4 regions of the Phytopseudomonas daroniae genome follow, and region 3 is predicted to be linked to each of the others. Evidence: predicted binding sites of a transcription regulator. Region 3 holds the regulator's gene; each other region holds the start of a gene.
What was found. Region 3 encodes sigma-54, which starts transcription at its own class of promoters, with help from an activator protein. Its sites were predicted from a motif close to ANTGGCATNNANNTTGCTNT; they were not measured.

Region 1 (7,226 bases), 240 kb from region 3:
GGACGTCCAGCGTGCATCCAGGCCCAGCGGAATGGCCAGAGTGCCGAAGATCACGCCCAGCGCCAGGCAGGTTTCCACCAGCAGCACGGCCCGCCCAGGCGCGCGTGCGACCAGTAGCCGTGCCAGGAACAGGTACAGCAAGCCCATGGCCAGGGCGCTGAAGGCCGAGCCGAAGGGCAGGTGCTGAACCACCGCGTACTGCAGGCCGAAGCCCACCAGCGGCGTACCGAACAACACGCTGCCATCCACGTAACCGGCCTGACGGGCCGACCACTTCAGCAATGCCTCGCGGGAACCGTTTTCCGGCTCACTCGGCGCTTCGAGCAGACGCCGCCGGGGCGAACAACAGGCCGATGGCTACGTACATCAGGAAGAACAGCAGCAGGAAGGCTTGAGTGCTGAACCACAGATCCGTGGTGTAGGAGCGCAACCCCCAGGCCAGGCCGATACCAAAGGTGCCGACGAAGCCGATCAGATTGAGCTCGCGCCAGGCCTTGAACCAGGCGATGGCGAAGATACCGGCGTTGAGCAGGAGGAAATAGCTGAACAGGGCGACGTGGCTACCGCCGCCGCTGGAGGCCAGGATCGGCGCGGCGAAACCGCCCAGTGCCGCGGCAGCGGCCAGCCCACGGGCATCCTGCAGAATGGCCAGCACGGCCGAGCAGAGGGTCACCACCACCAGCAGCACCATCGCCACCTGCGGGGTGAGCAGCGGATGCAGGCGCATGGCCGCGAATACCGTCAGGTACAGCACCGCGATACCGCCACCCTGCATCAGCAAGGCGTATGCCGGGCGCCGCTGGCGCAACCACCAGCCCAGCGCCAACAGGGCGATCGCCGCCAGAGCCACACCGGCGTAGCGCCATTCGACAGCGACCACCACGCGCTCGGAGGCATAGCGCAACAGGAAGGCCAGGCCCAGGAACAACAGCACCAGCCCCACACGCAATACGGTATTGCCGCCCAGCAACCAGTCCCGCGCGGCGGCGACGCCGCGGTCGAACCAGGTTGGTGCAGGCGGCTCGCCGACCCGCGTAGCTGTCGGTGTGGGCGTCACTGCGGCTTGTTCCGCGACAGGCTCGGGCCGCGGTTCTGCCACAGGTTCCGTCGAAGCGGCAGCGGGAAGCACCAGATCCAGCGTCCACTCGCGCTCGACGGGTGACGCGACAGGCGCCGAAGCTACAGGCTCGGCAGAGGCCTGGACAGGCGGTGCCTCAGCCGGCTCGTGCTCGGTACGCTCCAGCGGAGCACCTTGCTCAAGACGCACGAGGCGTTCGTGCAGATCGCCAGTGCCGTGGTTGAAGCGAGCGATCAGATCCGCCAGGGATTTGCGCATCGCCTCATTTTGAAGCCGTAGCGCCTGCAGCGCGAACGCCTGCCCTGCAGCCAGCCCAAGCACGGCACCCAGCGCCGCGCCAGCCATCGCCTCTCCAGTGGTGGCGCCCAGCACCAGCGCCCCAAGCACCAGCCCTATCAGCATGAAAATCCATTGCATGCACTCGAGTCCTTGATGAATAACTGTCCATGCCGGCCCATTGGCCTGACCGAACCTGCAGTATATGAGCTCTACACGGATAGGTAATGGAGGCGCTCACAATTACAACCGACGGCCAGGCATGGCGGACGAAACGAAAAATGCCGGCAGCCATTTTCAACATCACGAGTGACAACGTACGGCGTGACTTGTCAGGACGGCGAGCAAAAAATCGGGGAGATTTTTAACGGCACTTGCGACGGCCCGAAGGGGGAGCGACCAGGGATCGCAGGCACAAAAAAGCCCCCGCAGGCTCACGCCGGCGGGGGCTTTCCAGTCAGCTAGAACCGGATCAGTTCTTGGCTTTCTTGGCAGCGCGGGTACGCTCGCCTTCGTCGAGGATCTTCTTGCGCAGACGGATCGACTTCGGCGTCACTTCGCACAGCTCGTCGTCCTGGATGAATTCCAGAGCCTGTTCCAGGGTGAAACGAACCGGCGGAACCAGAGCGATGGTTTCGTCTTTACCCGAAGCACGCATGTTGTCGAGCTTCTTGCCTTTGGTCGGGTTGACGCCCAGGTCGTTGTCGCGGCTGTTCAGACCGACGATCTGACCGTTGTAGATTTCCTGGCCGTGCTCGACGAACAGCTTGCCGCGCGCCTGCAGGGTTTCCAGGGAGTAGGTCAGCGCCTTGCCGGTATCGATCGACACCAGTACGCCGTTCTGACGGCCGGACATGTGGCCCGACTTCATCACGTCGTAACGGTCGAAGATCGAGGTCAGGATGCCTGCGCCGTTGGTCAGGGTCAGGAACTGGTTACGGAAACCGATCAGACCACGGGCCGGGATGTTGTATTCCAGGCGTACACGGCCCTTGCCATCCGGAACCATGTTGCTCAGGTCGCCCTTACGCAGGCCCATCTCTTCCATGACCTTGCCCTGAGCCTCTTCAGGGATGTCGATGGTGACGTTCTCGAACGGCTCGTGCTTGGCACCGTTGACTTCACGGATGATCACTTCCGGACGGCCTACGCCCATTTCGAAGCCTTCGCGACGCATGTTCTCGATCAGTACCGACAGGTGCAGCTCACCGCGGCCGGAGACCTTGAACTTGTCGGCCGAATCGCCTTCTTCGACGCGCAGGGCCACGTTGTACAGCAGCTCCTTGTCCAGACGTTCCTTGATGTTACGGCTGGTGACGAACTTGCCTTCCTTGCCGCAGAACGGCGAATCGTTGACCTGGAAGGTCATGGAAACGGTCGGCTCGTCGACGGTCAGCGGCTTCATCGCTTCGACATTGTTGATGTCGCACAGGGTGTCGGAGATGAACAGCTGATCCATGCCGCTGATGCACACGATGTCACCGGCAGCGGCTTCCTCCACATCGACGCGATGCAGGCCGTGGTGGCCCATCAGCTTGAGGATACGACCATTGCGGCGCTTGCCGTCGGCGTCGATGGCGACCACCGGGGTGTTCGGCTTGACACGGCCACGGGCGATACGACCCACGCCGATGATGCCGAGGAAGCTGTTGTAGTCCAGTGCCGAGATCTGCATCTGGAACGGGCCTTCGCGGTCAACGGCCGGAGCCGGAACGTTGTCGACGATGGACTGGTACAGCGGGGTCATGTCTTCGGCCATTTCGGTGTGATCCAGACCGGCAATGCCGTTCAGGGCCGAGGCGTAGACGACTTTGAAGTCCAACTGTTCTTCGGTGGCACCGAGGTTGTCGAACAGATCGAAGATCTGATCCAGCACCCAGTCAGGACGCGCGCCCGGACGGTCGACCTTGTTGATCACCACGATCGGACGCAGGCCGGCTTCGAAAGCCTTCTTGGTCACGAAGCGGGTTTGCGGCATCGGGCCGTCTTGAGCATCGACCAGCAGCAGCACGGAGTCGACCATCGACATCACGCGCTCTACTTCACCGCCGAAGTCGGCGTGGCCGGGGGTGTCGACGATGTTGATGTGGTAGCCGTTCCAGTTGATCGCGGTGTTCTTCGCGAGAATGGTGATGCCACGCTCTTTTTCCTGGTCGTTGCTGTCCATCACGCGCTCGTCGTTGAGCTCGCCGCGCTCCAGGGTGCCGGACTGGCGCAGGAGCTTGTCGACCAGAGTGGTTTTACCATGGTCAACGTGGGCGATGATGGCGATGTTACGTAGGTTCTCGATCACAGTAGTGGTCTCGTAGGTTGGGTCGGGCTACCCAGCAGTTGCATTCAGCGGCCCAACGCGAAAAATCGGGATAAGGATAAAGGCAGTTCGTTAACGATGTGTGGCGACAATGCCGCCGCGAATCGGGTCGGGAGGTCGGTGGCGGATACTGCCGCCATTCAGCCCAGGCGTTTTATGCCGGACGATAAACGCGCACATTGGCATGCCCCTCGCTCAGCAGGTGATGAGCATGCAAACGGCTCATCACGCCCTTGTCGCAGTAAAGGAGGTACTGGCGGCTCGCATCCAGCTCCTTGAAACGGTTGTTCAGTGCGTAGAACGGCATGGCCTGTACGTCGACGCCAGGCAGTTGCAGCGGCTCGTCCTCGACCAGATCCGGGTGACGGATATCGATGACCACATGGCTGGGCAGTGCCTCGGCCAGTTCCTCGACCTGAATGTCCTGGCCCAGCTCTTCGATCACTCGGTCGATCGGCAGCAGGCGCGCCCGCTCCAGCGCTCGTTCGAGCACCGCCATGTCGAACTGCTCTTCTTCATGGACGACGCGATGCGGCTTGGCCTTGGTAGTCGGGTTCACCGAGATCACGCCGCAGTATTCTGGCATGTGCCGGGCGAAGTCGGCGGTACCGATCGCCTCGGCGGTGTCGATGATGTCCTGCTTGTGGCTGGCGATCAGCGGGCGCAGCACCAGCTTGTCGGTGACCGAATCGATCACCGAAAGGTTCGGCAAGGTCTGGCTGGATACCTGGCTGATCGCTTCACCGGTCACCAGGGCATCGATCTGCAGGCGCTCGGCCAGTCGGCTGGCGACGCGCAGCATCATGCGCTTGAGGGTCACGCCCATGTAGCTGTTGTCGACCTTGCCGAGAATCTCGCCGAGCACTTCCTCGAACGGCACACTGATGAACAGCACACGGTGCGAGCGGCCGTACTTCTGCCACAGATAATGGGCGACTTCCATCACGCCCAGTTCGTGGGCACGGCCGCCGAGGTTGAAGAAACAGAAATGGGTCATCAGGCCGCGACGCATGATCTGGTAGGCGGCGACAGTGGAGTCGAAGCCGCCGCTCATCAGCACCAGGGTCTGCTCCAGCGAGCCCAGCGGATAACCGCCCAGCCCCGGATGCTGGTGATGAATGACGAACAGGCGCTGGTCGCGGATCTCGATGCGTACTTCGATCTCTGGCTTCTTCAGATCGATACCCGCAGCGCCGCACTGCTGGCGCAACTGGCTGCCGACATGACGCTCGACATCGATAGAGGAGAAAGAATGCCGGCCACCGCGCTTGCAGCGCACCGAAAAGATCTTGCCCGGCAGCAGGTCACCGTAATGAAGCTTGCACTTTTCGACGATATCGTCGAAGTCGCCCAGCGGGTATTCGTCGATCTGCAGAAAATGCACGATGCCCGGCACACAGCTCAGGCGTTCGATGATTTCCTGCAGACACCTGGGCTCGGTGACCTCGGTCTTCACTTCCAGATTGTCCCAGACACCGGTCACCTGCAGTTGCGGATCGAGATCACGCGTGACTGCACGGATGTTCTTGGCCAACTGCCGGATGAAGTTCTTGCGAACCGGCGGGCTCTTGATGGTGATTTCCGGGAAGACTTTGACGATCAGTTTCATGGGAGCAAATGTCGGGCACCAGGGCCTGAAAAACAGGGGCGCGGATTATAGCGGAAATTGCTCAAGCTTTGATCAAAAATCCTCAAACAATCCGCGAGCGCACCAAAAAAGAACACAACTCTGCTATTACGCACCAATAAGGAGCCACGACGAACCATGTCGATGCACCGACACCCGCGTCAGCGCTGGTTTTCAGGGCACGATCCCATCACGGGGCACTGGCATGCAAATTGCTCCCTTGTGAGGCAGGGTGTCCTGGCAGACCATCTTGCCCGGCGTCACGAACTCAAAGAAGGGTCAATAGAAGACCCTATCCACCTGGAGGACAACATGTCTAAGGCTGTTCAACTGATCAAAGAACACGACGTGAAGTGGGTTGACCTGCGCTTCACCGACACCAAGGGCAAGCAGCACCACGTGACCATGCCGGCCCGTGATGCCCTGGACGACGAATTCTTCGAAGTCGGCAAGATGTTCGACGGTTCCTCCATCCATGGCTGGAAAGGCATCGAAGCCTCCGACATGATCCTGCTGCCGGACGACAGCACTGCCGTTCTCGACCCGTTCACCGAAGAGCCGACCCTGATCCTGGTCTGCGACATCATCGAGCCGAGCACCATGCAAGGCTACGACCGCGACCCGCGCTCCATCGCCCGTCGCGCCGAGGAATACCTGAAGAGCACCGGTATCGGTGACACCGTATTCGTTGGCCCGGAGCCTGAGTTCTTCATCTTCGACGAAGTGAAGTTCAAGTCCGACATCTCCGGTTCCATGTTCAAGATCTACTCCGAACAAGGCTCCTGGAACACCGACGCCGACATCGAAGGCGGCAACAAGGGCCACCGCCCAGCCGTCAAAGGCGGTTATTTCCCGGTTCCGCCGTGCGACCACGACCACGAAATCCGTACTGCCATGTGTAATGCCATGGAAGAAATGGGCCTGGTCATCGAAGTTCACCACCACGAAGTGGCGACTGCCGGTCAGAACGAAATCGGCGTGAAGTTCAACACCCTGGTGGCCAAGGCCGACGAAACCCAGACCCTGAAGTACTGCGTGCACAACGTGGCCGATGCCTACGGCAAAACCGCCACTTTCATGCCGAAGCCGCTGTATGGCGACAACGGTTCGGGCATGCACGTACACATCTCGGTTTCCAAAGACGGCAAGAACACCTTCGCAGGCGAAGGCTATGCCGGCCTGTCCGAGACAGCCCTGTACTTCATCGGCGGCATCATCAAGCACGGCAAGGCCCTGAACGGCTTCACCAACCCGTCGACCAACTCGTACAAGCGCCTGGTTCCGGGCTTCGAAGCACCGGTCATGCTGGCCTACTCGGCTCGCAACCGCTCTGCCTCGATCCGTATCCCGTACGTTTCCAGCCCGAAAGCCCGCCGCATCGAAGCACGCTTCCCGGATCCCTCTGCCAACCCATACCTGGCCTTCGCAGCACTGCTGATGGCTGGTCTGGACGGTATCCAGAACAAGATCCACCCTGGCGATGCAGCGGACAAGAACCTGTACGACCTGCCGCCGGAAGAAGGCAAGCTGATCCCGCAGGTTTGCGGCAGCCTGAAAGAAGCCCTGGAAGAGCTGGACAAGGGCCGTGCGTTCCTGACCAAGGGCGGCGTATTCTCCGACGACTTCATCGATGCCTACATCGAGCTGAAATCGGAAGAAGAAATCAAAGTGCGCACCTTCGTACACCCGCTGGAATACGACCTGTACTACAGCGTCTAAGCCGAAACCCGGATTACGCCTTCGGCTAATCCAGGCTACGCTACCTGCGCCGCGCACACGGCGGCACGAGAAAACCTCCCCGGTTTTGCCGGGGAGGTTTTTTTTATGGCCTGCCGCCATCTCTGGCGGCCACGTCATGAGCTGTTTCGGCGCGACATTTGAATCATGCCCGGCCATTTTTATGGGCAAGTGCAAATCCTCGGCGCAGCGTGCTT
Region 2 (7,226 bases), on a different contig from region 3:
CCGACATCGAGATGCCGGAAATGGATGGATACACGCTGACCGCAGCGATTCGCTCCGATCCGCGTATGCAGAAATTGCATATTCTCCTGCATACTTCGCTATCCGGTGTATTCAACCAGGCGATGGTGAAGAAAGTGGGGGCCAACGATTTTCTGGCGAAATTTCACCCGGATGATCTGGCTTCCCGTGTGGTCGAACGAATCAAGTTGAGCGATCACTCGGCATAACGAATGAGCCGCCCGGGGTTTTCGACCGGGCGTTGGCGGCAAGATCGGCAGGCGCGCATTGGCTCGCTTGCCGTATTCGACTTCATAGATGGGCGAGGCTTCGCGAGTGTCTTCAGGTAATTTGGATTTCGAGCAGTTCCGGATCTTTCTGGAAAAAGCCTGTGGCATCGTGCTGGGTAGCAATAAGCAGTACCTGGTTTCCAGTCGGCTGAACAAGCTGATGGAGACTAACGCCATCAAGACGCTGGGCGAGTTGGTGCAGCGCATGCAGAATCAGCCGCGCAGTGGCCTGCGCGAGCAGGTGGTCGATGCCATGACCACTAACGAAACCTTGTGGTTTCGCGATGCCTACCCCTTCGAGGTGCTCAAGAGTCGCGTATTGCCCGAGCTTATCAAGGCTTATCCAGGGCAACGCCTGCGTATCTGGTCGGCAGCCTGTTCTTCGGGGCAGGAGCCTTATTCGTTGTCGATGAGCATCGATGAGTTCGAGCGCAGCAATATTGGTCAGCTCAAGGCCGGTGTGCAGATCGTGGCCACCGATCTGTCACCGACCATGCTCAATAACTGCAAGTCGGGTGAGTACGACAGCCTGGCGATGGGGCGTGGTCTTGCCCAGGAGCGTCTGCAGCGTTATTTCGATCCCAAGGGGCCTGGGCGCTGGGTGGTGAAGCCGGCGATCAAGAGTCGTGTCGAATTTCGTCCGCTGAACCTGCTGGACAGCTACGCCAGCCTCGGCAAGTTCGACATCGTGTTCTGCCGCAACGTGCTGATCTACTTCTCCGCCGAAGTGAAGAAGGACATCCTTACGCGCATTCATGCCATGCTCAAGCCTGGCGGCTATCTGTTCCTAGGCGCTTCCGAAGCGCTGAATGGGTTGCCTGAGCGTTATCAGATGGTGCAATGCAGTCCAGGCATCATTTACAAAGCCAAATGATTCAGTAGATCGAAAAAACGGGAGGCCTGGGGCCTCCCGTTTTTCATTTTATCTCCCTCGTCGCGCTTGACGGTGTTCTGTCACCCCAGCGTCAGAAAAGCGGCAAGCCTCCGTCCAATTGCCGCTCCCGCCTTGCCAAGCGGCGGAAAAGCTTTGCCGCTTGAGCCTGCCGTTCTCTTCGTTTTTAGCTTATCAGGCTGATTTATAAGATAAAAAATAAATTGGCACGTGCTTTGCTGAGAAATTTGCACGAAAACAGGCTAGCCGCCACGGCAAAGGTTCCTGAGATGAGCATCAGCTTCGATAGCGCACTTGGCATTCACGAGAAGGCACTGGGCTTCCGCGCCCAGCGTGCGGAGGTGTTGGCCAACAACATGGCTAACGCCGATACCCCCAACTACAAGGCCCGGGATCTGGATTTCGCCTCCGTACTGGCCCAGCAGGCTGCCAAGAGCAGCGGCAGCGGTAATTCGGCGCTCAATCGTACCAATGCCCGGCACATTGCAGCAGAAGGCGTGCCAATGGGTGATGCGGCGCTGGCCTACCGAACGCCGACTGCGCCATCGATCGACCAGAACACCGTCGATGCTCAGGTCGAGCAGGCCAATTACGCCGAGAACGCGGTGGCCTTCCAGGCCAGCTTCACGCTTCTCAACAGCAAATTCAAAGGGCTCGTCAGCGCCCTGCGTGGCGAATAAAGGAGCCCGATATGTCACTTACCAGCGTTTTCAACATCGCCGGATCCGCTATGAGTGCCCAGAGCACTCGTCTGAATACCATTTCCAGCAACATCGCCAACGCCGAAACGGTCTCCTCGAGCATCGACCAGACCTATCGGGCTCGTCATCCCGTGTTCGCCACCGTGTTTCAGCAGGCGCAGGGCGGCGAAAACGGTTCGTTGTTCGCTGATCAGGATCAGGCCGGCGCGGGTGTGCAGGTGCTGGGTATCGTCGAGGATCAGAGCAGTCTGATGCCACGCTACGAGCCGAATCACCCGGCCGCGGATGAAGCGGGCTACGTGTATTACCCCAACGTCAACGTGGTCGAGGAAATGGCGGACATGATCTCCGCCAGTCGTGCCTTCCAGACCAACGTGGAAATGATGAATACTGCCAAGCAGATGATGCAGCGTGTACTGACCTTGGGTCAGTGAGCCGGGAGTGGCATAAATGAGCACCATCAACACGTCTGAATCCATACTGTCCGGTCTTTCCGGCTCTAGCTCCAGTAGCAGTACGAGCAGCACCAGTAATTCCGAAAGTTCTCTCGGCGGAACGGAATTTCTGCAGTTGCTGGTTACTCAGCTCAACAACCAGAACCCGCTGGATCCCCAGAGCAATACCGAGTTCGTTGCCCAGCTTGCCCAGTTCAGTAGCGTCGAGAGTCTGCAGAATCTCAACGCTTCGATGGATACGATTCTGAGTAGCTTTCAATCGTCTCGAGCGTTGCAGGCATCAGCACTGGTGGGCCGCTCGGTACTGGTGGAAACGGATCAGGCTTTGGTCAGCGTGGACGAGAGCGGTGGCGGCTTATATGGCTCGCTTGTATTGCCTTCCACTAGCTCGAGCGTCTCCGTCGCGGTCTACGATGATTCCGGCTCGAAGGTTCGCACCATCAGCCTGGGGCAGCAAAGCGCAGGTACTGTCGAGTTTTCCTGGGATGGCACCGATGACGAGGGTAATGCGCTCGAGTCAGGCACCTATACCTTCAAAGCCAGCGCCACCCTTGATGGTACCGAAACAGCGCTTACCACATACCTGCCCGCTATCGTCAGTAGTGTAACGCTGGGGCAGGATACTGAGGAAATGACCCTCAATCTCGCAGGACTGGGCAGCATCGCGTTGTCGAAAGTCAAGATGATCGGCCAATAACCGGCTCGCCGGAGGAGTGATAGATGTCTTTCAATATCGGCTTGAGCGGTTTGAATGCCGCAAGCAAAAATTTGAGCGTCACCGGCAACAACATTGCCAACGTGGGTTCTACGGGCTTCAAGGCGTCACGCGCCGAGTTCGCGGATGTATACGCAACCTCTATGCTCGGTTCTGGCAGCAATGCCACCGGCAATGGTGTGGTCACGGCGGCTGTCGCTCAGCAATTTACCCAGGGCAATATCACATCCACGGGTAACAGCCTGGATCTGGCCATCAGTGGTAATGGTTTTTTCGTGCTAAGCGATGGCGGTTCCCGCGCCTATACCCGTAATGGTACGTTCCATGCCGATAAGGACGGTTATGTCGTCGACAGCTCGAATAATAAGCTGCAGGGTTATGGTATCGATGCCAATGGTGCAATCATCAATGGCGTGGTAACGGATCTGGTCATCGATGCCTCTAATCAGTTGCCTAATGCCACATCGTCGATCACCCAGAAAGTTGCGCTGAACTCGACGGCGTCAACGCCCACCACTACGCCTTTCGATCCCTCCGCAACCTCTAGCTACAATTGGTCTACTTCGGTCGATATCTACGATTCGCAAGGCAACTCCCACACGATGTCGCAGTACTTCGTCAAAAGCGATACTGACAGCAATTCCTGGACCATGTATGTCACCATCGATGGTCGTAATCCAGAAGATCCGACCAGCACCGTTCCTTACAATGCCACGGTCAACTTCGATGCTTCAGGAAATCTTGTCGGCACTACGTCAAACTCGACAGGGCTGACCAGCGATATTAACGGCGTATTCTCGTTGAACAACTGGGTGCCCGCGACCATCACCGATAGCACCACCAATCCGGTAACTTGGGGCACGAACGGAGCCGCCGCGAGCGCGACCGGGGTCGAGTTGGACATACGAGGCTCATCACAGACCAACACGGCCTTTGCCGTCAACACTCTGACACAGAACGGTTATACCACCGGTCAGCTCTCCGGACTCTCCATCGGTGCAGACGGCAGCATGTTCGCCACCTACACCAATGGCCAATCCAAGGTGATCGGCCAAGTCATTCTGGCCACGTTCGCCAACATGCAGGGGCTGACCCCGGTGGGCGGTACCAACTGGGTGGAGTCCTATGCTTCCGGTGAGCCGGTTATCGGCACGCCTGGTGCCGGCACCCTGGGTTCGTTGACGTCTGGAGCGTTGGAAGATTCCAATGTTGACCTGACTGCCGAGTTGGTCAACCTGATCGTTGCCCAACGCAATTATCAGGCGAATGCCAAGACTATCGAGACGGAAAGTACTCTCTCCCAGACGATTATCAACCTGCGTTGATAGGCGCGTCAGGGAGTTGTTGCCGCTAGCGGCAACAACTCGCCAAACGACAAATTACAGGCTCCTTCGGGAGCCTGTTCTGTTTTTATAAGCTCAATAAAATCATGTGCTTATCTATTTTTTAAGAAAATGGCACATGAATTGCTTTAACGCTCTTGTCAGAGTCGCGGGCGAGTTGCCCCACCTCGGAGGAAACATGGACAAGATGCTGTACGTCTCCATGACTGGTGCCCACAACAACACGTTGGCCCAGCGTGCCCACGCCAACAATCTGGCGAACATCTCCACCAGCGGTTTTCGCCGCGATTTCGAGCAAGCACGCTCGATGCCGATTTTTGGTGAAACCCAGCCTTCGCGCGTATTCGCCATGAGCGAGCGGCCAGGTACCGATTTCACACCAGGCTCCCTGCAGGAAACCGGACGTGATCTGGATGTCGCGATCGGCGGCAAGGGCTGGTTGGCAGTGCAGTCGCCCGATGGCACCGAGGCCTATGTGCGTACCGCGAGCCTGAATGTCGATGCCATGGGCATGCTGCGTACCGGCAACGGTATGCCGGTTATGGGCAATGCGGGGCCGATTGCCGTGCCGCCAGAGCAGAAGATCGAGATCGGTCAGGACGGCACCATCAGCATCCGCGCCCTGGGCGAAGCGCCCAACGTATTGGCCGAGGTCGATCGGTTGCGGCTGGTGAACCCTGATCTCAAGCAGATGCAGAAGGGCAGCGACGGCATGATCCGCTACACCGGCCAGCAGCCGCCGGAAGCCGACGCCACGGTGCAAATCACGTCAGGTTTTCTCGAATCCAGCAACGTCAATGCGGTCGAGGAAATGACCTCGATCCTGGCGCTGTCCCGGCAGTTCGAGCTGTCGGTCAAGATGATGCGTACTGCAGAAGACAATGACACCGCCATGGCGCGTGTCTTGCAGATGACCTGATAACCAACGCGCGGCGCCATGAATCCGGCGCCCGAGGAGAAACGCTATGCTTCCGGCACTTTGGGTCAGCAAGACCGGCCTGTCCGCTCAGGACATGAACCTGACGACCATTTCCAACAACCTGGCCAACGTATCCACCACGGGCTTCAAGCGTGATCGCGCCGAGTTCGAGGATCTGCTGTATCAGATTCGCCGGCAGCCCGGCGGTCAATCCAGCCAGGACAGTCAGTTGCCTTCCGGTTTGCAACTCGGCACCGGTGTGCGTGTTACCGGTACGCAGAAGATTTTTACTGCTGGCAGCCTGCAGACCACCGAGCAGCCACTGGACATGGCGATCAATGGTCGCGGTTTCTTTCAGGTGTTGATGCCCGACGGCACGGTGTCCTATAGCCGTGACGGCAGCTTCCACTTGAACTCGGATGGCCAGGTGGTCACCTCGCAAGGCTTCGCTCTGGAGCCTGCCATCGTGCTGCCGCCGGAGGTGCGCACCTTCACTGTGGGGGAGGACGGTACCGCGTCGGTGACCACCACCGGCAACCCGCAGCCGCAGATCGTCGGCAACATCCAGATCTCCGACTTCATCAACCCGGCAGGCCTGGAAGCGATCGGTAACAACCTGTTCCTGGAAACGGCTTCCAGTGGTGCGCCTCAGGTGGGCACTCCCGGCCTCAACGGCCTGGGTACCACCCTGCAGAACACCCTGGAGAACTCCAACGTCAGCGTCGTCGAGGAGATGGTCAACATGATCACCACCCAGCGCGCCTACGAGATGAACTCCAAGGTCATCTCCACCGCTGACCAGATGCTGTCCTTCATCACGCAGACCCTTTAATACCCCGGGGTAGGGCATGTGCCCGCCCCTCGATACGCCTGAACGCTGTGAGGTAGTGGTTATGAACCGCTTGGTGTGTGTGTTCTCGATTCTCGGCAGCGTAGTGCTGAGTGGCTGCGTGGCGCCTGCCGCCAGGCCTAACGATCCGTATTACGCGCCGGTGCTGCCGCGTACACCGCTGCCGGCTGCACAGAACAACGGCTCGATCTTCCAGTCGGGCTTCGAGAACAATCTGTATGGCGACCGCAAGGCTTTCCGCGTGGGGGATGTCATCACCATCACTCTCAACGAGAGCACCCAGGCCAGCAAGAACGCCAGTTCGCAGATGTCCAAGGACAGCAGCGCCAATATCGGCCTGACGTCGCTGTTTGGCGGTGGCGTATCGGCGAGCAATCCGTTGACAGGCAATCCCATGAGCCTCGGCGCCCAGTACAGTGGCTCGCGTGATACTCAGGGTTCCGGTCAAGCCGGGCAGAGCAACAGCCTGACCGGCTCGATCACCGTGACCGTCGCTGAAGTGTTGCCCAATGGCTTGCTGGTGGTACGCGGTGAGAAGTGGATGACCCTCAATACCGGTGACGAGCTGGTGCGAATTGCAGGTCTGGTTCGCTCTGACGACGTTGCTCGCGACAACTCTGTGGCCTCGACCCGTATCGCCGATGCACGCATCACCTATTCCGGTACTGGCGCATTCGCCGATGCCAGCCAGCCGGGATGGCTGGATCGCTTTTTCATCAGCCCGCTGTGGCCGTTCTGAGGCTCATGATCATGCGTAAATGGATCGTCACTATCGCCGCCTTGCTGCTGGCCTCGACCGCTCAAGCCGAGCGGCTCAAGGATCTGGCCAGTATTCAGGGTGTGCGTAGTAACCAGTTGATCGGTTACGGTTTGGTCGTGGGCCTCAACGGCAGCGGTGACCAGACCACCCAGACGCCCTTCACCGTGCAGACCTTCAACAACATGATGGCGCAGTTCGGTATCAAGGTGCCGGAAGGCGGCAACGTGCAGCTCAAGAACGTCGCCGCGGTGTCGATCCATGCCGATCTGCCTCCTTTCGCCAAACCGGGGCAAACCATCGACAT
Region 3 (7,226 bases):
AGCATCATCACCGCCATGATGCTTTTGCCATCGACAAGGCTTTCAGTGCTGCGCCCGATCTTCACCTGGCAGGGAAAACGCCCTGCAACCCCGACGAACTTGGCGGCCGCGCGCGCGTGCAGGCCGAGCTTGTTGATGATGGTGATTTCGCAGGCGGGCATCGCGGCAATTCCTTAACTGAGGTCGCGGTGGCGGATCTGAACGTTCTTCAGCAGCGGCTTGAGGGCGTGCCCCAGGCGATTGGCGAGGTACACCGAGCGATGATGGCCGCCCGTGCAGCCGATCGCAACGGTGACATAGGAGCGGTTGCTGGCAGCGAAGCGCGGCAGCCATTTGTGCAGGTAGGCGAAGATGTCCTGGTACATGTCCTGAACATCCTCCTGGGCTGCCAGGTACTCCTCTACCGGCTGCTCGAGGCCGGTGAAGTCGCGCAGCTCAGGCTTCCAGTAGGGGTTTGGCAGGCAGCGCACATCGAACACCAGGTCGGCATCCACCGGCATCCCGCGCTTGAAACCGAAGGATTCGATCAGGTAGGCGGTGCCCGGCTCCGGCTGGTTGAGCAGACGCAGCTTGAGTGTGTCGCGCAGTTGATAGAGGTTCAGGTGGGTGGTGTCGATCTTCAGATCGGCACGGTCGATGATCGGGCTCAGCAGCTTGGTTTCGTCGGCCATGGCTTCGGCCAGCGAACGCTGGTCGTTGGTCAGCGGGTGACGTCGACGGGTTTCCGAAAAGCGCTTGAGCAGCGTTTCTTCGCTGGCATCCAGGTACAGGACATCGCAACGGATGTTGCGGCCGCGCACCTCATCGAGCAGTTCGGAAAAACGCTTGAGCTGGCTAGGCAGGTTGCGTGCGTCTATCGACACCGCCACTTGCGGGTGCAACAGCTCGGTGTGCAGCAACGCCCGTTCGGCCAGCTCGGGAAGCAGGCCGGCAGGCAGGTTGTCGATGCAATAGAAGCCGTTGTCCTCGAGCACGTCGAGGGCGGTGCTCTTGCCCGAGCCGGAACGGCCGCTGACGATGATCAGGCGCATGGGCTCATCCTGTAGGGCTATTGACCGTTCTGCACGTTCACTACGGTCTGGTACAAAGATTCGCTGTCTTGAGCCTGGCGAAGCCGCTCGCGGACATCCTCTCGGTCGAACATGCTGGCGATCTGACGCAGCAGTTCCAGGTGCTCATCGGTCGCCGCTTCGGGAACCAGCAGCACGAACAGCAAGTCGACAGGCGCACCATCGATTGCATCGAAATCGACCGCGATATTCAGCTTCAGCAGGGCACTGATCGGCGTGCTGCAGCCAGGCAGGCGGCAGTGGGGAATGGCGATGCCATTGCCGAAGCCGGTCGAGCCGAGCTTTTCCCGGGCGATCAGGCTTTCATAGATGGTCTGGCCATCGAGATCGGGCAGGTCGCGCGCGATCACGGCGGCTATCTGTTCGAGTACGCGTTTTTTACTGCCGCCCGGCACGTTCACGAGGGAACGGCCGGGGGTCAGGATATTTTCAAGTCGGATCATAGGAGAAGGACGAGGTCAGCGGGCCATTGCGCCCTGCTGGCGGTCGAGCTGTTTTTCCTTGTGCTTGATGAGTTGGCGGTCGAGTTTGTCGGTCAGTAGATCGATGGCTGCGTACATGTCGTCATGTTCGGCATTGGCCACCACTTCGCCTCCGGCGATATGCAAGGTAGCTTCGACTTTCTGCTTGAGCTTTTCGACCTCCAGGATGACCTGCACATTGGTGATCTTGTCGAAGTGTCGCTCGAGACGCCCGAGCTTTTCTTCGATGTAGCTGCGTAGTGCGTCTGTCACATCCAGCTGGTGTCCACTGATGTTGACTTGCATACCGCTTCTCCTTGTTGCCGTGTGTGAGTGGCAGGCTTTCAAACCTGCCGCAGGAACACTGGGGGCTTTGCTACAAGGGCACCTTACATCAGTCGCTTGCGTTCGCTCGAAGGCGCTATACCGAGCGATTCACGGTACTTGGCGACTGTGCGGCGCGCCACTTGAATGCCCTGTGCTTCCAGTAGACCAGCGATCTTGCTATCGCTCAATGGCTTTTTCGCATTTTCCGCAGCGACCAGTTTCTTGATGATCGCGCGGATCGCGGTGGACGAACATTCGCCGCCTTCGGAGGTGCTGACGTGGCTGGAGAAGAAGTATTTCAGCTCGTAAATGCCACGCGGCGTGTGCATGTATTTCTGCGTGGTGACGCGTGAAATGGTCGATTCGTGCATGCCTACCGCTTCAGCGATGTCGTGCAGCACCAGAGGCTTCATGGCTTCATCGCCGTAGTCGAGGAAGCCACGCTGATGCTCGACGATCTGCGTCGCAACCTTCATCAGGGTCTCGTTGCGGCTCTGCAGGCTCTTGATGAACCAGCGCGCTTCCTGCAGCTGGTTACGCATGAAGGTGTTGTCGGCGCTGGAATCGGCACGTTTGACGAAACCTGCATACTGCGCATTGACGCGCAGGCGCGGCATGGCTTCCTGATTGAGCTCCACCAGCCAGCGGTCGTTGTGCTTGCGCACGATCACGTCAGGTACCACGTACTCGGGCTCGCTGGATTCGATCTGCGAACCGGGGCGTGGGTTGAGGCTCTGGATCAGTTCGATGATCGGACGCAGCTCATCTTCCTTGAGCTTCATGCGGCGCATCAGTTGGCTGTAGTCGCGGCTGCCGAGCAGATCGAGATAATCGCTCGTCAGGCGTTGGGCTTCGCTCAGCCAGGGCGTGTTGGTCGGCAGTTGGCGCAGTTGCAGAAGCAGGCATTCGCGCAGGTCGCGGGCCGCGATGCCGGACGGCTCGAATTGCTGGATGCGATGCAGCACGGCTTCGACTTCGTCGAGCTCGACATCGAGTTCGGGGTCGAAGGCGTCGGTGATTTCCTCGAGGGTTTCTTCGAGGTAGCCCTGGCCGTTGATGCAGTCGATCAGCGTGACGGCGATCAGGCGATCCTTGTCGGACATCGGTGCCAGGTTGAGTTGCCAGAGCATGTGGCTCTGCAGGCTTTCCCCGGCAGAGGTGCGAGTGGTGAAGTCCCACTCGTCATCATCATTGCTCGGCAGGCTGCTGGCGCTGGTCTGGTAGACATCTTCCCAGGCGGTATCGACAGGTAGTTCGTTGGGAATGCGCTCGCCCCATTCGCCTTCTTCCAGGTTGTCGACGGTCTGTGTGTTTTCCTGGAAGGTCGGTTCCTGAAATTTCTCTTCCTGGGTGGCGCTCGCAGTGGCACTTTCCGCGCCGTCGGCCATGGGATCCGAGTCGAAGTCGTCGCCTTCTTCCTGACGCTCGAGCATCGGGTTGGACTCCAGCGCCTCCTGGATCTCCTGTTGCAGATCCAGGGTCGACAGTTGGAGCAGGCGAATGGCTTGTTGCAGCTGCGGTGTCATCGTCAGCTGCTGGCCCATTTTCAGGACTAGCGATGGTTTCATTGCAGACCTTATCCGGCGTCTGTGCGCGATCCACGACAGGGCGCCAAAGCGCCACTAGGAAGCAAATTATATGCCTGAATCAGAGTGCTTTGCCTAGGGCCTGTTACCATTTCATTGCAGCAATGCCGTGAGGGTAACAGGCTCATGGGTGCGCTCATCGATGGGGGAATCCATCACAGGCGGAATTCGTGGCCCAGATAGACTTCCTTGACCACCTGGTTGGCCAGAATGGCAGCGGAGTCACCTTCGGCGATCAGTTGACCGTCGCTGACGATATAGGCGGTTTCGCAGATATCCAGGGTTTCGCGTACGTTGTGGTCGGTGATCAGCACGCCAATGCCTTTGGCCTTGAGGTGATGAATGATCTGTTTGATGTCGCCGACCGAGATCGGGTCGACACCGGCGAAAGGCTCGTCGAGAAGGATGAATTTCGGCGAGGTGGCCAGGGCGCGGGCGATTTCCACGCGGCGGCGCTCACCGCCCGACAGGCTCATGCCCAGGTTGTCGCGGATATGGGTGATGTGGAATTCCTGCAGCAGGCTGTCCAGCTCCTGCAGGCGCTGCGCGCGGTTCAGATCCTTGCGCGTTTCCAGGATCGCCATGATGTTGTCGGACACGCTGAGCTTGCGGAAGATCGACGCTTCCTGGGGCAGGTAGCCGATACCGGCGCGAGCGCGGCCATGCATGGGCTGGTGGCTGACGTCGAGGTCGTCGATCAGCACGCGCCCCTGGTCGGCCCGAACGAGGCCGACGATCATGTAGAAGCAGGTGGTCTTGCCGGCGCCGTTCGGGCCGAGCAGGCCGACGATCTGCCCGCTTTCGATACTCAGGCTGACGTCGCGAACGACCTGACGATCTTTATAGCTTTTGGCCAGGTGCTGGGCTTTCAGGGTGGCCATCGTTATTGGCCCTGCCCATCGGCGGGTCTATTCTTCGGCTGGATCACCATGTCGATGCGCGGACGCGGGGTCGACACATTGGTGCCCGTGGCACGGCCCGCGTTGACGATCTGGCGCTGGGTGTCATAGACGATCTTCTCGCCTTCGAAGGTGTTGCCTTCCTGAACGACCTTGGCCTGATCGATCAGTATGATGCGCTCATTGGCCGCAAAGTACTGGATGGTCAGCCCATAAGCCTTGACGATCTGCTTGTCGACCGAGGGTTTCTGTTCGTAATAGGCAGGCTTGCCCACCGACGTGAACACGTCGACATCACCCTGCGCGTTCTGGGTGATGGTGACGGTATCGCCAGTGATTTTCATGGTGCCCTGAGTGATGACGACGTCGCCGCGGTACACCGCTACGCCTTGTCTGTCGTCCAGCTCAGCACTGTCGGCCTGCACGCGGATCGGTTGATCGCGGTCGCTCGGCAGAGCCCAGGCGCTTGCGCTTCCTAGCGTTGCGCCGAGGCTGAGAAGTAGGGGGAGGGTTTTAACGAACCTCATGCTGGCCTCTTACGTTGGACTGCAGGAGCATCCTGCCGTCATTCAAGTACGCTTTCATTCCTTGTGCCGTGGTCACCCCGTTGGCCGCGTCGATTCTAACGGCTTGCTGGGTCTGCGCATATTCCTTCTGTGGGAATACGGTCAGGCGGCTGGTGGTGAGTATAGTGGTGCGACCTTTGTCATCCGTGCGTTCCACACGCACCTGGTCGATCAGTTCGACCTCGTCACCATCGGGGCCGACTTCACCGCGAGCGCTACGTACCTTCCAGGGAAAGTCGGTGCCGCGGAACAGGTTCATGCGGGGCTCGGTCAGCAGGGTGACGTCGGTACTCTGCACGTGTTCGAGCAGATCGCTGGTCATGTCGCTCTGCACTTTGCCATCGGGCAGGTACTGTACGCTGTGGGCGTTGATCGCGTAGAAGTCGATGGGGTTGTCCGGGCCGCTATGCTGCGGGCTGCTGGAGAAACTGTCCGGGTTGATGTTCCAGTAGCCGGCGGCGGCCAGCAGCAGGGCACCAAGGGTCAGCAGGGCGGGTGTGATGAATTTGCGCAGCATCGGCAGGCCCTAGAGGTAGGCGGATTGGGCGGCTTCGAGAGTGCCCTGGCCGCGCATGATCAGTTCGCAGAATTCGCGGGCCGCACCTTCACCGCCGCGCGCCTGAGTGACGCCATGGGCATGCTCGCGTACGAAACCGTTGCCACTGGCTACCGCCATGCCCAGGCCGACTCGGCGAATCACCGGCAGATCCGGCAGGTCATCGCCCAGGTAAGCCACTTGTTCGTAGCTCAGGCCAAGTTCGGCGAGCAGTTCGTCGAGCACGTCGAGTTTGTCTTCGCGGCCCTGGTACAGGTGCTGGATACCCAGGTTCTGTGCACGGCGCTCGACCACGGGCGTCTTGCGGCCGCTGATGATGGCGGTGCGTACGCCCGAGTTGATCAGCATCTTGATGCCCTGACCGTCCAGGGTATTGAAGGTCTTGAACTCGCTGCCGTCGACGAGAAAGTACAGCTTGCCGTCGGTGAGTACGCCGTCGACATCGAAGATGGCCAGTTTGATTGCGCGCGTGCGCTGCAGCAGGTCGCTCATCACATCACCCCCGCGCGCAACAGGTCGCCAAGGTTGAAGGCACCTACCGGGCGCCCGCTGGTGTCCACCACGACCAGTGCACTGATCTTGTTGTCTTCCATTATCTTCAGGGCCTCGGCGGCGAGCATGTCGGCACGGGCGGTTTTGCCGTGCGGGGTCATGACGTCGTCGATGCGTGCATCACGCACGTCGACGCCTTTATCCAGAGCGCGGCGCAGATCGCCGTCGGTGAAGATCCCGGCGAGCCGGCCATCGGCTTCCAGTACGGCGGTCATGCCCAGGCCTTTCTGGGTCATTTCCAGCAGTGCATCGCGCAGGCTGGTGCCGCGCCTGACCTGAGGCAGGCTGTCGCCCGTGTGCATGACATTCTCGACCTTGAGCAGCAGGCGCCGACCCAGAGCGCCACCTGGATGGGAGAAGGCGAAATCTTCGGCGGTGAAGCCACGAGCTTCCAGCAGCGCGATGGCCAGAGCGTCGCCCAGTACCAGTGAAGCGGTAGTGGAGGAGGTCGGCGCCAGATTGAGCGGGCAGGCTTCCTTGGCTACGCGGGTGTCGAGGTTCACTTCGGCAGCCTTGGACAGCGGCGACTCCGGGTTGCCGGTCATGCTGATCAGGGTGATGCCGAGGCGTTTGATCAACGGCAGCAGGGTGACGATCTCTGCCGTGGAACCCGAGTTGGACAGGGCGAGTACCACGTCGTCACGGGTGATCATGCCCATGTCGCCGTGGCTGGCTTCTGCAGGGTGCACGAAAAAAGCAGTGGTGCCGGTGCTGGCCAGGGTGGCGGCGATCTTGTTGCCGATATGCCCGGATTTGCCCATGCCGACCACGACCACGCGGCCCTTGCTGGCCAGGATCAACTCGCAAGCCTTGACGAAATTGGCGTCGATACGGGGCAACAGCTCTTGTACCGCCTCGATTTCGAGGCGGATGGTGCGTTGGGCGGAATCAATCAGGTCGCGGGTCTGGTTCATGCTTGGCTTGGACTGCTGGACGAAAAAGACGGGGATTATAACGGGAAAGACTACAGGACTCATCATCCATGGCGCCGAGGTGAAACGGCAAAGCTGTCACAAGCCTGAACGGTCAGGGTGCTCGGCTTTGGCGGGTAATGAGGCAAATGCTATAGTCCGCAGCCATTTTTGGCTCGTATGGCCGATCGCCGTGCCCTTATCCCGATGCAGGGCATCTGATTAGGCAAGGCAGTACGTAATGGAGTTCCGATGAGCGCCGAAAATCAGTACGCGGTCGAGCTTAAGAACGTAAGTT
Region 4 (7,226 bases), 320 kb from region 3:
CCGCCGAGTATCAGGAAGGTCGCAAGGTACGCAACAGCCGTGACGCACGGGCCATGGCCAAAGGCTCCAAATATGGTCGCAAAGGCCAGGAAGACGCCTGGCAGAATGCCGAGGTGGCGGCCCTGTTTCGCCTGGCCAATGCCGGGGTTCGGGTGCCCAAACCCTACGACTTTCTCGAAGGTGTGCTGCTCATGGAGCTGGTCACCGACGGCGAGGGTGGTGTGGCGCCGCGGCTCAACGACGTCGACCTGCACCCCGAGGACGCCCGCGAATTCCATGCTTTCATGATCGACGAGATCGTCAAGATGCTCTGCGCCGGCCTGGTGCATGGCGACCTGTCGGAATTCAACGTGCTGCTCGGCCCCGAAGGCCCGGTGATCATCGATCTGCCCCAGGCGGTGGACGCGGCGGGCAACAACCACGCGTTCAAGATGCTCGAACGTGACGTCGGCAACATGGCCGCCTATTTCGGCCAGTTCGCGCCGGAGCTCAGGTTCAGCAAGTACGCCAAGGAAATGTGGGCGCTGTACGAGGACGGCAAGCTGACCCCCGATAGCGTGCTGACCGGCGAGTTCGACGACCCCGAGGAAGATGCCGACGTCGATGCGGTGATGCGCGAGATCAAGGCCGCCCTGGCCGATGAAGCGCGTCGTCAGGCAGTGCTCAACGCCGAGGACGAACCCAAGGATCAGGAACCGCCGCCACCCTGGGAGCGCTAGGAACCTGTTCACGATCTGCCCGCATCGCCTGCAGATGTTTCATGTACGACCGCAAAAAGGCGGAAGCAGACGTAGGGTGGATGACGCTCTTTTCATCCACCATCGCGATTGCAGAGCGGTGGACGGATAAAGCGTCGTCCACCCTACGACAGGCCGCTTCCGCCTTGTCGCATCTTACGGTCAACGCTTGGCTCTGGCTGGTGAGCGTGAACGGATTCTATGCCTGATCGATCAGAGCCACATGCTGCCGTGTTGGGAATTGCGGTATGCCCCGAAACGGTGATTTGAGGGGCGATATGCTTCATTTTGGTTCGCTGCATTCCTGTATTTCATGCTGCGTATCTTCTATTCGCCTGCCTGAAAGCCTCGCCACTCCTGCGCTCTAGCGTTTATCCAGGCGTTGGCATGCAACCTGCTATCCATTCTGCGTGACCTGCCATAACCCTGCAGGTGCCCTGGCCGCTTCGGCTGCTGGGGCGATGAGCCTGGGCAGCGTAGCCCGCCATCCACCCAAAACTACATGACTGAATCCAAGGCAAAGACGCCTGAAGCTGCTAGCAGCTCCAGGCGTCTTTTTTTTGCGTTGCAGAAACCCGTGATAGCGCAGCAGACAGAGGGCAGGCTATGAACTCCATCGTCACATCGATCAAGCGCGAGAGCCTGATCGTCATCGGCAACGGCATGGTCGGCCACCACTGTGTGGAACAGTTGATCGCCAGCGGCGCCCTGCAGCGCTATCAGGTGCACGTGTATGGCGAAGAGCGCCAGCGCGCTTATGACCGCGTGCACCTGTCCGAGTATTTCTCCGGCAAGGACGCCGAAGCCCTGGCCCTTGGCGAGCCTGACCTGTACGCCCGTCATGGCGTGCACCTGCACTTGGGCGAACAGGTGCTGGAGATCGACCGTGAGGCCCAGGAGGTCGTCACCGCCCACGGCCGCCGCCACTACGACCGCCTGGTGCTGGCCACCGGTTCCTACCCTTTCGTACCGCCGATTCCTGGCGCCGAGGGCAATTCGCGCCTGGTCTACCGTACTCTGGACGATCTCGATGGTATTCGCGCCGCAGCAGCCAGCGCCCGGCGTGGCGTGGTGGTCGGCGGCGGCTTGCTCGGCCTGGAAGCGGCCAACGCCCTCAAGTCCCTTGGCCTGGAAGCCCACGTGGTGGAGTTCGCACCACGGCTGATGCCAGTGCAGTTGGATGCCGACGGTGGCGACGCGCTGCGGGCGCGCATCGAGGCCCTTGGTGTGGGCGTGCACCTGTCGCGCGCCACCCAGGAGATCGTCATCGGTGAGGAATACGCCTACCGCATGAAATTCAGCGATGGCGCTGATGGTAAATGTGAGTATCTGGAAACCGACCTGATCGTGTTTTCCGCCGGTATTCGCCCGCAGGACGCCCTTGGCCGCGCCGCCGGCCTGGAGATAGCGCCGCGCGGTGGCGTGGTGGTCGATAACGATTGCCGTACCAGCGACCCGGCGATCTTCGCCATCGGCGAATGCGCATCCTGGAATGGCATGGTCTTCGGCCTGGTCGCGCCGGGCTACTCGATGGCCCGCAATGTCGCCGCGCTGCTTGCGGGTCAGGCCCATGAACAGTTCACCGGCGCCGACATGTCGACCAAGCTCAAGCTGCTTGGCGTCGACGTCGGCTCCATCGGCGATGCCCACGCCGCCACGCCAGGTGCCAAGAGCTACCGCTACATCGACGAAGCCAATGCCAGCTACCGCCGCCTGGTGGTCTCGGCGGATGGCCAGCACGTCATCGGCGCGGTGCTGGTCGGCGACAACAGTTACTACGACACCCTGCTGCAGTACGCCCAGAACGGCATCAAGCTACCCCAGGATCCGTCCAGCCTGATCCTGCCGCTCTCCGACGGCGCGCCGACCCTGGGCGCCGATGCGCTGCCGGACAGCGCGACCATCTGTTCCTGCCACAACGTCAGCAAGGGCGCGGTGTGCTGCCAGGTCGACGCCGGCATCACCGATCTCGGCGAGCTGAAGGCCATCACCAAGGCCGGTAGCGGTTGCGGTGGCTGCAGCGCCTTGCTCAAGCAGGTCTTCGAGCATGAGCTGAGCGCCCGTGGCGTGGCGGTGGACAAGAGCCTCTGCGAGCACTTCGCCCACACCCGCCAGGAGCTGTACGGCATCGTCCGGGTGGAAGGCATCCTCAGTTTCGAAGAGCTGCTGGCCCGTCATGGTCGTGGCCACACCGGCTGCGATATCTGCAAACCGGCAGTCGGTTCGATCCTCGCCTCGTGCTGGAACCAGCCGATCACCGATCCGCTGCTGATTCCGCTGCAGGACACCAACGACACCTTCATGGCCAACATGCAGAAGAACGGCACCTACTCGGTGGTACCGCGTATTCCCGGCGGCGAGATCACCCCGGACGGGCTGATCTCCATCGGTGCGGTGGCGAAGAAATACGATCTCTACACCAAGATCACCGGCGGCCAGCGTATCGACCTGTTCGGTGCGCAACTGCACGAACTGCCGGAGATCTGGAGCGAGCTGATCGCTGCCGGCTTCGAGACCGGGCATGCCTACGGCAAGTCGCTGCGCACCGTGAAGTCCTGCGTGGGCAGCACCTGGTGCCGCTACGGTGTGCAGGACAGCGTCGGCATGGCGCTGCGTCTGGAGGATCGCTACAAGGGCCTGCGCTCGCCGCACAAGATCAAGTTCGCGGTCAGCGGCTGCACCCGTGAGTGCGCCGAGGCGCAGAGCAAGGACATTGGCGTGATCGCCACCGACAAGGGCTGGAACCTGTATGTGTGTGGCAACGGCGGCATGCGCCCACGGCACGCCGAGTTGTTCGCCACCGACCTGGATGACGCGGCGCTGATCCGCACCATCGACCGTGTGCTGATGTTCTACGTACGCACCGCCGACAAGCTGCAGCGTACCTCGGTGTGGCGCGAGTCCCTGGAAGGTGGCCTGGATTACCTCAAGGCGGTGATCCTCGACGACAGCCTGGGCCTGGGCAATGAGCTGGAAGCGCAGATGCAGCTGGTGGTCGACCGTTACGAATGCGAGTGGGCCGGCGCCCTCAAGGATCCGGAGAAGCTCAAGCGCTTCCGCACCTTCGTCAACGACAAGCGCGCCGATCCGGACATCCACTTCGTCAAGGAGCGTGGCCAGCGCCGTCCGCTTTCCGCCAGTGAGTTACACCTGATCCCCGTTACCGAGGAGGTGCTCTGATGAGCCAGTCCAACGCCGTGCGTGCCCAATCTCTTCCCGCCACCGAGTGGCGACCACTTTGCCGCAGCCAGGATCTGGTCGCCAATTCGGGCGTGGTGGCCTGGCTCGAGGGTGCGCAGATCGCCCTGTTCCATCTGCCGCAGAGCGAGGCCGGCGAGCAGCTGTTCGCCGTGGAAAACCGCGATCCGAAATCCGGCGCCAACGTCATTGGCCGCGGCCTGATCGGCCAGATCAAGGGCGATCTGGTGATCGCCTCGCCGCTCTACAAACAGCATTTCCGCCTGGTCGACGGCAGCTGCCTGGAGTACCCGGAGCAGCGCCTGCGGGTGTGGCCGGTGCGGCTCAATGGTGACACCGTGGAAATCGGCCTGGCGGGTTGATCGCCTCAACCGATTGGCTGCGAAGGTGGAGAAGAGCGTGAGTCGCGCCCCAGATCCACCCTGCACGATTGATTCATTTCCCGTTTGAATTTCTGAAAAGAGAGCATCTCCATGTCCTACCTGGTTCCTGCCGAATTCGTCACAAAGATGGTGGATGCCGGCGAGTCGAAGATCTTCATGTCGACCCGCGATACCCTGATCCGCGCCTTCATGGCCGGGGCGATCCTCTCCCTGGCGGCGGTATTCGCCATCGCCGTCAGTGTGCAGACGGGCTCGCCGCTGCTCGGCGCGGTGCTGTTTCCGGTCGGTTTCGTGATGCTCTACCTGATGGGCTTCGACCTGCTCACCGGGGTGTTCATGCTCACCCCGCTGGCGCTGCTCGATCGTCGCCCTGGGGTGACCGTGGGTGGTGTATTGCGCAACTGGGGCCTGGTGTTCCTCGGTAACTTCGCCGGCGCGCTGACCGTGGCCTTCATGATGGCCTTCGTATTCACCTATGGTTTCTCCACCGACCCAGGTCTGATCGGCGAGAAGATCTCGCACATCGGCGAAGACCGCACCCTGGGCTACGCCGAGTATGGCGCGGCCGGCTGGGCGACCATCTTCCTGCGCGGCGTGCTGTGCAACTGGATGGTGTCCATGGGCGTGGTCGGCGCGATGATTTCCACCACGGTCAGCGGCAAGACCATCGCCATGTGGATGCCGATCATGCTGTTCTTCTTCATGGGCTTCGAGCACTCGGTGGTGAACATGTTCCTGTTCCCCTCGGGCATCATTCTGGGCGGCAATTTCTCGGTGATGGACTACATGCTCTGGAACGAGATTCCCACAGCCCTGGGCAACCTGGTCGGCGGCCTGGCCTTCACCGGCCTGACGCTGTACACCACCCATGTGAGAACCGCGCCCAAACGCTCCTTCAGCTGAGCCATCATCGATGGACGCTGTCGCTGAAGTGCTGCGGGCAGGGATGAAGGGCCAACTGCAGGTCAGCATCGGCCAGCATTCCGACAAGGGTCGCAAGGCGCGTAATCAGGATTTCCATGGCCTGTACGTGCCATGCGAGCCGCAATTGAGCAGCAAGGGTATCGCCATCGCCCTGGCCGATGGCATCAGCAGCAGCGAGGTCAGCCACATCGCCAGTGAAACGGCGATGGCGGCGTTCCTCTCCGACTACTTCAGCACCAGCGAAGCCTGGTCGGTGAAGAAGTCGGTGATGCGCGTGCTCAGCGCCACCAATGCCTGGCTCTACGCTCAGACCCGGCAAGGCCTGCATCGCTACGACATGGATCGTGGCTATGTGTGCACCCTCAGTGCGCTGGTGATCAAGTCCACCACGGCGCACCTGTTTCACGCCGGCGACACCCGTATCTATCGCCTGCGTGATGGCGCCCTGGAGCAACTGACCCAGGATCATCGCCTGTGGCTTGGCCAGGACAAGAGCTACCTGAGCCGGGCGCTGGGTATCCAGCCGCAGCTGGAGGTGGACTACCAGGCGCTGGCCGTCGATCCGGGGGACGTCTTCGTGCTGGCCACCGATGGTGTCTACGAGTACGTCGGTGCGCGGCAGATCATCGAGTGCATCGCCGAGCACGCCGAGGATCTGCCCCAGGCCGCACGCACCATCGTCGCCGAGGCCTACGAGCAGGGCAGCGATGACAATCTGACCCTGCAGATCGTGCGCGTCGATCAACTGCCCCAGGCCGAGGCCGATGATGTGCGGCACCGCCTGGGTGAATGGCCTTGTCCGCCGATTCTCGAGGCGCGCATGCCTTTCGACGGTTATCGCATCGTCAGGTCTCTGCATGCCAGCAGTCGCAGCCATGTATACCTGGCCACCGACGAGCAAAGCGGCGGCGCGGTGGTGATCAAGACCCCATCGCTCGATTTGCAGCACGACTCCCGCTATCTGGAGCGTTTTCTTACCGAGGAGTGGATCGCCCGGCGCATCGACAGCGCCCATGTGCTCAAGCCCTGCCCGCAGACACGCAAACGCAACTATCTGTATTGCGTCAGCGAGTTCGTCGAAGGCCAGACCCTGGCGCAGTGGATGATCGATCATCCAGCTCCCGACCTGGAAACCGTGCGCGCCATCGTCGAACAGATCGCCCGGGGGTTACGCGCCTTCCACCGCCTGGAAATGCTGCACCAGGATCTGCGCCCGGCCAATGTAATGATCGACACTACCGGCACGGTGAAGATTATCGACTTCGGCGCCACCCGCGTGGCGGGCCTGCAGGAACTCGCCGCACCGCTGGCGCAGCGTGAAATGCTGGGCACCGTGCAGTACATGGCGCCGGAGTACTTTCTCGCTGAGCCCGCCACGGTGCGTTCCGACGTGTTTTCCCTGGGAGTGATCGCCTACCAGATGCTCAGTGGGCAACTGCCCTTCGGCGCCGAGGTGGCCAGGGCGCGTACCCGAGCAGCGCAGAATCGCCTGCGCTACCGGCCGATTCGCCACGTCGAGCGCGAGCTGCCGGCGTGGATCGACGATGTGCTGCGCAAGGCCACTCAACCCAACCCGCTCAAGCGCTACGACGAACCCGCCGAATTCGTTCACGAACTGCGTCATCCCAGCCAGGCCTTTCTCGACAGTCGCCGGCCGCCGTTGATGGAGCGCAATCCATTGCTGTTCTGGAAGGTGATCAGTGCGGTGCTGGCGGTGTGCGTGGTTGTTCTGCTGGCGCGCTAAGCACCCGTACTGCGGGGGTTACAGCCCTATATAGGTCTGAAATAAATTGTTTCAACTTGTCGTATTTGTCGGTTCTGCAAAGGTCGAGAATGCGCATTCCGTTCAGCCATGAAGTGCGTGACCGTGGACTATCTCCTGCAACTGACGAGCGACCCCACTGCCTGGATCGCCCTGGCCACCCTGGTGGTCATGGAAGTGGTACTGGGCATCGACAACCTGATCTTCATCTCCATCCTCACC

Region 1: glnA (glutamate--ammonia ligase) is a predicted target of sigma-54. The motif match lies at 5,492-5,511, and genes of this name have one in related genera.
Region 2: DNK10_RS06055 (flagellar basal body rod protein FlgF) is a predicted target of sigma-54. The motif match lies at 4,504-4,523, and genes of this name have one in related genera.
Region 4: nirB (nitrite reductase large subunit NirB) is a predicted target of sigma-54. The motif match lies at 1,119-1,138, and genes of this name have one in related genera.

The regions. Positions count from the first base shown of each region.
Region 1 covers NZ_QJUJ01000001.1:768,485-775,710, forward strand. Annotated here, with positions in the region: partial or broken gene DNK10_RS03660 (DUF2339 domain-containing protein) at 1-1,495, opposite strand, end outside; gene typA (translational GTPase TypA) at 1,827-3,647, opposite strand; gene thiI (tRNA uracil 4-sulfurtransferase ThiI) at 3,820-5,274, opposite strand; gene glnA (glutamate--ammonia ligase) at 5,605-7,011, shown strand.
Region 2 covers NZ_QJUJ01000002.1:202,769-209,994, forward strand. Annotated here, with positions in the region: gene DNK10_RS06025 (chemotaxis protein CheV) at 1-227, shown strand, start outside; gene cheR (protein-glutamate O-methyltransferase CheR) at 334-1,161, shown strand; gene flgB (flagellar basal body rod protein FlgB) at 1,449-1,859, shown strand; gene flgC (flagellar basal body rod protein FlgC) at 1,871-2,314, shown strand; gene DNK10_RS06045 (flagellar hook assembly protein FlgD) at 2,331-3,032, shown strand; gene flgE (flagellar hook protein FlgE) at 3,056-4,375, shown strand; gene DNK10_RS06055 (flagellar basal body rod protein FlgF) at 4,572-5,312, shown strand; gene flgG (flagellar basal-body rod protein FlgG) at 5,359-6,144, shown strand; gene flgH (flagellar basal body L-ring protein FlgH) at 6,206-6,901, shown strand; gene DNK10_RS06070 (flagellar basal body P-ring protein FlgI) at 6,913-7,226, shown strand, end outside.
Region 3 covers NZ_QJUJ01000001.1:527,820-535,045, reverse strand. Annotated here, with positions in the region: gene DNK10_RS02635 (HPr family phosphocarrier protein) at 1-161, opposite strand, end outside; gene rapZ (RNase adapter RapZ) at 174-1,031, opposite strand; gene ptsN (PTS IIA-like nitrogen regulatory protein PtsN) at 1,049-1,513, opposite strand; gene hpf (ribosome hibernation-promoting factor, HPF/YfiA family) at 1,529-1,837, opposite strand; gene DNK10_RS02615 (RNA polymerase factor sigma-54) at 1,921-3,426, opposite strand; gene lptB (LPS export ABC transporter ATP-binding protein) at 3,600-4,325, opposite strand; gene lptA (lipopolysaccharide transport periplasmic protein LptA) at 4,328-4,870, opposite strand; gene lptC (LPS export ABC transporter periplasmic protein LptC) at 4,857-5,426, opposite strand; gene DNK10_RS02595 (KdsC family phosphatase) at 5,436-5,957, opposite strand; gene DNK10_RS02590 (KpsF/GutQ family sugar-phosphate isomerase) at 5,957-6,931, opposite strand; gene DNK10_RS02585 (ATP-binding cassette domain-containing protein) at 7,181-7,226, shown strand, end outside.
Region 4 covers NZ_QJUJ01000001.1:842,871-850,096, reverse strand. Annotated here, with positions in the region: gene DNK10_RS04035 (PA4780 family RIO1-like protein kinase) at 1-719, shown strand, start outside; gene DNK10_RS04030 (hypothetical protein) at 761-946, shown strand; gene nirB (nitrite reductase large subunit NirB) at 1,344-3,917, shown strand; gene nirD (nitrite reductase small subunit NirD) at 3,917-4,297, shown strand; gene DNK10_RS04015 (formate/nitrite transporter family protein) at 4,409-5,221, shown strand; gene DNK10_RS04010 (bifunctional protein-serine/threonine kinase/phosphatase) at 5,265-6,986, shown strand; gene DNK10_RS04005 (TerC family protein) at 7,110-7,226, shown strand, end outside.